One region of the Mesorhizobium sp. P2_C7 genome, then DNA from elsewhere that is predicted to be linked to it. Evidence: riboswitches for the same ligand, from Rfam matches in the RefSeq annotation. Region 1 holds a riboswitch; the other holds the start of a gene.

Region 1 (4,198 bases):
CACGCGCCAATGTCGCGGCACTGCGGGTCGAGATGGCGACGTGGCGGGCGAGGCCCTCGCGACGGATGACGCGGGCCAGTGACGAGCCGATCAGGCCGATGCCGACCAGCGCGATCTTTTCAAACATCGGTGATGTCATGGTGTTCTAGCTTTTCAGGAATGTCGTGAGAGCAGCGACAACGCCGCGATTGGCCTCTTCGGTGCCGACGGTCATGCGCAGTGCGTTGGGAAAGCCGTAGCCGGAAACGCGCCGCAGGATATAGCCGCGCGCCGTCAGATAATCGTCCGCCGCGGCGGCCGAATGGTTCTGGTCGTCGGGAAAATGGATCAGGATGAAATTGCCGACGCTTGGCGTCACCCGCAGCCCGAGCTTGCCGAACTCCTCGCTCAACCATGTGAGCCAGGTTTCGTTGTGCATCACGCTGCGTTGGACGTGGTCGCGGTCACGGATAGCGGCGATGCCGGCCTCGATCGCAGTGGCATTGACGTTGAAAGGGCCACGCACACGATTGATGGCGTCGACGATGTGCATTGGAGCGTACATCCAGCCTATCCGCGCCCCGCCCAGGCCGATCTTGGAGAAGGTGCGGGTCATCACCACGTTCTCGGCGCCGCCGACCAGTTCGATGCCGGCTTCATAGTCGTTGCGGCGGACATATTCGGCATAAGCCGCGTCGAGCACCAGAAGCACATTTCTAGGCAGGCCGGCATGCAGGCGGCGCACTTCTTGGAACGGCACATAGGTGCCGGTCGGGTTGTTGGGATTGGCGAGGAATACGATTTTCGTGCGCGGCGTGACGGCGGTCAGCATCGCATCGATGTCGGCACGCTCATCGGTCTCCTTGACCGCGACCGGAGTTGCGCCGGCCGACTGGATGTAGATTTTGTAGACCATGAAGGCGTGTTCGGTGAAAATCGCCTCGTCGCCGGGAGCGAGATAGGTCTGCGCCAGAAGGCCGAGAATTTCGTCGGAGCCGTTGGAACAGATGATGTTCTGCGCGTTGAGACCATGCACCTCGGCGATCGCCTCACGCAGCCGCCTGGCGGTGCCATCGGGATAGATGTCGAGCTTCGCAGCAATCTCCCGCGCGGCCTCGATCGCCTTCGGCGACGGACCCAGCGGATTCTCGTTCGACGACAGCTTGTAGACCTTGGCGACGCCGGCGGGCGCCGTGCTCTTGCCCGGCACATAGGCGTCGATGTCCATGATGCCCGCGCGCGGGGTTGGACGTGCCTTGTCCGGTGTCTGGCTCATGTCGCAAAATCCGTCGAGAACGCTTCCGTCTGGAAGCCGCAGCGGAAATACAAGCCACGGCCCGCAATGTCGAGAGGTGGCAACCTCCGGACCGCGGCTGGCCGTTGACGCGGGCGCACCACAGTCCTAGAAGAGGTACGAAATTCCGTGGTGATTTGGCCGGTCGGCTTGCAGCCACGTTAAACAACTTGCTAAAGGGCCGTTTGCATCCTGTAACCGGCTTTGCGACGGCAATGCCGGTTTTTTGTTGTCCGCGCCGGCCGGACACCGCATCGGCATCGATTTTCGAAAGCACCGTGCGGATTCAAAGTGTGAGATGGATGCAATGGCCGCTCTGCGCGCTGGAAAAACCAACAACGAGGCTGATCAGCCGTCGAGCCCGGTGCTGCGCTTTGGGCCCGACAAGCCGCTAAAGCTCGATGCCGGCACCCTGCTGTCGCCGTTCCAGATCGCCTACCAGACCTACGGCACACTGAACGACGCCCGTTCCAACGCCATCCTCGTCTGCCATGCGCTGACCGGCGACCAGCATGTCGGCAGCACCAATCCGGTGACCGGCAAGCCGGGCTGGTGGGAAGTGCTGATCGGTCCTGGCAAGATCATCGATACCAACCGTTTCTTCGTCATCTGCTCCAACGTCATCGGCGGTTGTCTGGGCTCCACCGGCCCGGCCTCGACCAATCCCGCCACCGGCAAGCCCTATGGGCTCGACCTGCCGATCATCACCATTCGGGACATGGTGCGCGCCCAGCAGATGCTGATCGACCATTTCGGCATCGAAAAACTGTTTTGCGTCCTCGGCGGTTCGATGGGCGGCATGCAGGTGCTGGAATGGGCGTCCAGCTATCCGGAGCGCGTCTTCTCGGCTCTGCCGATTGCCACCGGCGCCCGCCATTCCTCGCAGAACATCGCCTTCCATGAGGTCGGCCGGCAGGCCGTGATGGCGGATCCGGACTGGCATGGCGGCAAATATTTCGAGCACGGCAAGCGCCCGGAAAAGGGCTTGGCGGTGGCGCGCATGGCCGCCCACATCACCTATCTGTCGGAGGCTGCCCTGCATCGGAAGTTCGGCCGCAATCTGCAGGATCGCGAGGCACTCACCTTCGGCTTCGACGCCGACTTCCAGATCGAGAGCTATCTGCGCCACCAGGGTATGACCTTCGTCGATCGCTTCGATGCCAATTCTTATCTCTACATGACGCGGTCGATGGATTATTTCGACCTTGCCGCCGACCATGGCGGCCGGCTGGCGGATGCGTTCGCCGGCACGAAAACCCGCTTCTGCCTAGTGTCCTTCACCTCGGACTGGCTGTTCCCGACCGAAGAGAGCCGCTCGATCGTTCATGCGCTCAACGCCGCCGGCGCGTCGGTATCCTTCGTCGAGATCGAGACCGATCGCGGCCACGACGCCTTCCTGCTCGACGAGCCGGAATTGTTTGCCGCGATCAATGGCTTCATCGGCTCCGCAGCACGGGCGCGAGGGCTCGCATCGTGAACGTCACCCGCAACCAGCGCGTCGACCTCGAAGTCGTCGCCAACCTCATCCCGCCACAATCGCGCGTGCTCGACGTCGGTTCGGGCGATGGCTCGCTGCTCGAATTGCTGCAGGACACCAAGCAGGTCGACGGCCGCGGCCTTGAACTGTCGCAGCGTGGCGTCAACGAATGCGTGGCGCGCGGCTTGAGCGTCATCCAGGGCGATGCCGACAAGGATCTCGAGTTCTATCCCGACAAGGGCTTTGACTTCGTCGTCCTGTCGCAGACCCTGCAGGCCACCCGCAACCCGAAGCTGGTTCTCAAGGAACTGCTTAGGATCGGCAATCGCGCCATCGTGTCCTTCCCCAATTTCGGCCATTGGCGGGTCCGCATGTCGCTGTTCCTCAATGGCCGCATGCCGGTGACCACGGACCTGCCCTATTCCTGGTACGACACGCCCAACATCCATTTCTGCACCATCCGCGACTTCGTCAATCTGTGCGACGAGCTTGGCGCTACCGTGGAAAAAGCAACTGCGCTCGACGCCAATGGCCAGAAGATCGGCCTGTCGATGCCATGGTGGTTCTGGAACTTCTTCGGCCAGCAGGCGGTGTTCTTGCTGAAACGGTAATCCCGCCGCGCTATTGTCGACTTCACGCCTGGTCAAGGACATCCGTGGCCTTATGCGGATGCTCAACGCCATCAACGAAGATCACGTCGGCTTCCGAGTTGTCGGTCCGCAGCGTCAGTATCGCCTGATAGGCGGCCGAGTTGTACCATCCGCGCACGTGTGGCCTGTCGGGAAATTCGATGATGATCAGGTGGCCCTGCCAATCGTTTTCGATGACCTCGACGTCGCCGCCATGGACCAGAAAACGACCGCCGAAAGGGGCCAGCGTGGCATCGATCTTCTGCAGATATTCGACGATCTGCGGACCCATCCGGGCTTGGCGCATATGGGCAACGGCGTAACCAGTCATGACAGTACTCCCTCTGGGACCGAAGCCGAGCAGCCGGCCTCGCGACGGCAATCTGCCCAAACACCGGCCGCGATGCGATTACGTCTGACGTAGTGGAATGCATCCGGATCATAGACGCGTCATTCATCGCAAGGGCGATTCGCAAGCATAGGGCGCGGCAATAGTGTCGCAGTTGAAGCGCTAAATTCTGAAATTCGTCATTTCATGCGCATTGAGCAGCATCCCGATGGGGTGACAGGTACGCCTGTTTTTTGTAGCGTCGTCGCCAATACGGGGGATATGGAAGGGGGAGTCCGATCCATTTGACCGTCCTGAAGATCGAAAGACCTGGCAGGAAGCGTATTTTTTCGCTGGAAATGGCTGACGCAGTATGACCGGGAAGACAGAGCACGCTCCTCTCATCACGGTCATCACGCCGACTCACAACAGGCGTGAGGCGGTATTGCGCGCCGTGGAAAGTGTACTTTCCCAGAGCATGCCGAGGTTCG
Region 2 (4,198 bases), on a different contig from region 1:
CGATGGCGTCTATTGCCGCATTGAGCTTGTCGCGCAGCGCGGTGTCTTCCAGGCGAACGGCAATGCCGGCCTGGGTCTCCGTGCCCTTGACGTCACCGACCAGCTTGCAGCAGCCGTCGCTTGCCTTCTTCAACCAGTCCACCAGCACGAATTTGTCAGAGATGACGGCATCGAGACGGCCGTTCGTCAGATCGGTGATCGCCTCTTCCTGGGTCGGGTAGAGTTTCGCCTCCGCGCCAGCCTTGCCATAGACATTCTGGGCATAGTCGGCCTGCGTGGTCGAAGCCTGGGCGCCGACCGTCTTGCCGGCAAGCGCTGCTGGTTCGGTCGAGGTGAGTTCGGTATCCTTCGGCGCCACCAGCGCGAGCGGTGTCGTATAGTATTTGTTGGTGAAGGAGACCTGCTTCTTGCGCTCCTCGGTGATGCTCATCGAGGCGATGATGGCATCGAATTTCTTGGCCTGCAGGGCGGGGATGATGCCGTCCCAGTCCTGGGTGACGATCTCGCACTCGACCTTCATCTGCGCGCACAGCGCATTGGCGATGTCGATATCGAAGCCGACGACTTTGCCGTCCGGGGTGATGGTGTTGAACGGCGGATAGGCACCCTCGGTGCCGATCTTCAGTTTCTCAGCAGCCTGCGCCGACAGAGAGCCGGCCGCCATCAGCAACACGGCAGCACCTGCTGCCGATATGATCCATTTTGAAATCCGCATTTTCTTGGTTCCCCTTGAACGCCGCCAACTTGGCGACCAGAAAGCCAGCCAAGCATGACGAGCCAGCGCAGGCAAGTGTATTGCCCGACGGGAATTGGGTTCAGCGCGCTGGGCGGAAATGCTTGGACAGCTTCAGGCCTTGCGCCTGGTAGTTGGAGCCGAGATCGGTGCCGTAGAGCGCCTGCGGCCGCTTCAGCATATGCTCGTAGACCAGCCGGCCGACGATCTGGCCATGGTCGAGGATGAACGGCACTTCGTGGCTGCGCACTTCGAGCACCGCGCGACTGCCGGTGCCGCCGGACGCCGAATGGCCGAAACCCGGATCGAAGAAGCCGGCATAGTGGACGCGGAACTCGCCTACCAGCGGATCGAACGGCGTCATCTCGGCGGCGTAGAGCGGCGGCACATGCACCGCTTCCTGGCTGACGAGGATGTAGAATTCATCGGGATCGAGCACCAGTTCGCCGGCGCCGCTCTTGTGGATCGGCTCCCAGAAGTCGACGACCTCTTGTGCCGCGCGCTTGTCTACATCGACGAGACCGGTGTGATGCTTGCCGCGATAGCCGACCAGGCCATTCTGATCGCCGTTGAGATCGATCGACAGCGCGATCCCGCCGCCGGAAATGTTCGGCGGCTCGGTTGCGACCAGCATCTCGGCGCGATGCAGGTCATGCAGCTCGGCTTCCGAGAGCAGTGCATTGCCGGTGCGGAAACGGATTTGCGACAGACGCGAACCGGTACGCACGACGATCGGAAAGGTGCGCGGGCTGACCTCGAGATAGAGTGGGCCGTGATAGCCGGTGGCGATCTTGTCGAACTCGTGGCCGCGATCGGTCATGACGCGGGTGAAGATGTCGAGCCGCCCGGTCGAACTCTTCGGATTGGCCGAGGCCGAAATGTCCGCCGGCAATGCCAGGCTTTCAAGCAAGGGCACGATATAGACGCAGCCGGTCTCCAGCACCGCGCCCTCGGCAAGATTGATCTCGTGCAGCTGCAGCCGGTCGAGCTTTTCCGAAACCTTGTGGTTGGGGCCCGGCAGGAACGAGGCCCGCACCCGCCAGGCCTTGTCGCCGAGCCGCAGATCCAGGCTCGCCGGCTGGATCTGATCGGCATCGAACGCGCGCGCCGACTTCAGCGCACCGGACTGGAACAGCGCCGAAATGTCCTGATCGGGAAGAATGCCTGTCTGCCGCAAGGCTCCACTCCTAGGCCAGGCGATTCTTGGGGCCAGGCGGTTTTCTGTTCGCAGGTTCCTGCCGCAAAACCGTGGAACACTGCTGCGGAACCTGCTTGGTACAAACCTCTTAATCAAGCCGGCAATTGACGCAAGCGTGGCGCGGGTCTAAAGGGTCGTTATCCCGTGGTGATTTGGCCGGTCGGCTTGCAGCCACGTTAAACAAGTCGCTAAAGGACCGTCGGGCCGCAAGGCCGTATGGACCGGTTGCGACTTTCGCGGCCGGTTTTTTTGTGTCTGGAACAAAGCGATGAGCACCAAGAAGCGTAACTGGAAGCCTCAAACGACACTCGTGCATAGCGGAACCCTGCGTTCCGGTTTCGGCGAAACCTCCGAGGCGATGTACCTGACCCAGGGCTATGTCTACGAAACGGCGCAGGCCGCCGAAGCCCGCTTCAAGGGTGAGGAGCCGGGGTTCATCTACTCGCGCTACGCCAACCCGACCGTCGACATGTTCGAAAAGCGCATGTGCGCGCTCGAAGGCGCCGAGGACGCGCGCGCCACCGCATCCGGCATGGCCGCGGTGACGGCCGCGCTGTTGTGCAGCGCCAGGGCCGGCGATCATATCGTGGCAGCACGCGCGCTGTTCGGCTCCTGCCGCTGGGTGGTCGAGACACTGGCGCCGAAATATGGCATCGAGGCGACGCTGGTCGACGGCACCGACATCGCCAACTGGGAAAAAGCGGTCAAGCCGAACACCAAGCTGTTCTTCCTGGAAAGCCCGACCAACCCGACGCTGGAAGTGGTCGACATCGCCGCGGTTGCCGCGCTTGCCAATTCGATCGGTGCGCGGCTGATCGTCGACAATGTCTTTGCCACGCCCCTGCAGCAGAAGCCGCTGCAGCTCGGTGCGCACATCGTCGTCTACTCGGCGACCAAGCATATTGACGGCCAGGGCCGCTGTCTCGGCGGCGTCATCCTGTCGGATAAGAAGTGGATCGACGAGAACCTGCACGACTATTTCCGCCACACCGGCCCCAGCCTGTCGCCGTTCAATGCCTGGACGCTGCTGAAAGGGCTGGAGACACTGCCGGTGCGCGTGCGCCAGCAAACGGAAAGCGCCAGCAGGATCGCGGATTTCCTGGCCGAGCGGCCCGAAATCGCCCGCGTCATCTATCCCGGCCGCGCCGACCACCCGCAAGCGGCCATCGTCAAGAAGCAGATGTCGGGCGGCTCGACGCTGATCTGCCTGGACGTCAAGGGCGGCAAGCAGGCAGCCTTCGCCTTGCAGAACGCCCTCGACATCGTGCTGATCTCCAACAATCTCGGCGATGCCAAGAGCCTGATCACCCATCCGGCGACGACGACGCACAAGAATCTGAGCGACGAGGCGCGTGCCGAACTCGGCATCGGGCCGGGCACGCTCAGACTGTCGGTCGGCCTGGAGGATACCGACGATCTTCTGGAAGACATCGAACAGGCGCTGAAGGCGGCCAAGTAAAAGGCCTTTGGCCATCAGGCGCCGGACGGCGTCTCTTCCAACTCGGCCGCCTTGGTGCCGATGGTCATCGCGTTGCCGCGCCAGTCGACGGCGCCACCCAGCCAGCCGCGCGCCCACATCGCCGGCAGGATCAGGTCGCGCATCATGATCGCCGCGACCATGCGCGGCGACAGGTACCAGCCTTTGGACCAGGCCAGGGCGCATTCCGGAAGGTAGAAGGCCGCCAGCACGGCAATGGCGGTTGCCCAGAGGCTGACGCCCGCGCTTGCCGCCGCCAACAGCGCGAGTGCCAGCGGCACCACTGCCCCGGTCAGGATTTCGGGTGCGAAAAACCATGGGAAGGTGACGCGGCGCAGGCGCGCCCAACGGGCCTGACGCGACCAGATTTCGTCAAAGGTGCGCCGGCCGAGCGGTTGCTCGAAGGGCGCGGCGACGAGATTGACGCGCAGGCCAAGGCCATTGACCAGCTTGGTCGCGGCAGCGTCCTCGGCGATCTCGGCGGCGAGCGCACGGATGCCGCCACTGGCGTCGAGCATCGGCTTGTTCCAGAGCATGCTCTTGCCCTGGGCAAAGCCGAGGCCAAGCGCCTCGCCGGCATATTGCCAGCGCGCTTGCAGCGTGTTGAGGAAAGCGCATTCGACCTCGGCCCAGAAGCCAGCGGGCCGCGAGCCTATCGGCGTCGAGCAGACAAGGCCGGTGTCGGGCCGCCATGCAGCCATCAGGTGCTGCACGTAGTCTCTCGGCATCAACACGTTGGAATCGGCCAGGACAACCCAATCGTGGCGCGCTGCCTCCCAACCCTTGACGC

What was found. Region 1 has a riboswitch for S-adenosylmethionine ahead of metX (homoserine O-acetyltransferase MetX). Riboswitches for the same ligand answer to the same signal wherever they lie in the genome.
Region 2: another riboswitch for S-adenosylmethionine. It lies ahead of AC1D2G_RS05730 (O-succinylhomoserine sulfhydrylase); the one in region 1 lies ahead of metX (homoserine O-acetyltransferase MetX).

Annotation. Positions count from the first base shown of each region.
Region 1 is NZ_JBFUDW010000011.1:141,001-145,198, reverse strand. It holds gene AC1D2G_RS22560 (prephenate/arogenate dehydrogenase family protein) at 1-139, opposite strand, end outside; gene hisC (histidinol-phosphate transaminase) at 146-1,255, opposite strand; SAM riboswitch at 1,393-1,470, shown strand; gene metX (homoserine O-acetyltransferase MetX) at 1,581-2,750, shown strand; gene metW (methionine biosynthesis protein MetW) at 2,747-3,361, shown strand; gene AC1D2G_RS22540 (DUF1330 domain-containing protein) at 3,384-3,710, opposite strand; gene AC1D2G_RS22535 (glycosyltransferase family 2 protein) at 4,081-4,198, shown strand, end outside.
Region 2 is NZ_JBFUDW010000002.1:148,863-153,060, forward strand. It holds gene AC1D2G_RS05720 (ABC transporter substrate-binding protein) at 1-715, opposite strand, end outside; gene AC1D2G_RS05725 (2'-deoxycytidine 5'-triphosphate deaminase) at 816-1,910, opposite strand; SAM riboswitch at 2,066-2,143, shown strand; gene AC1D2G_RS05730 (O-succinylhomoserine sulfhydrylase) at 2,200-3,390, shown strand; gene AC1D2G_RS05735 (ceramide glucosyltransferase) at 3,405-4,198, opposite strand, start outside.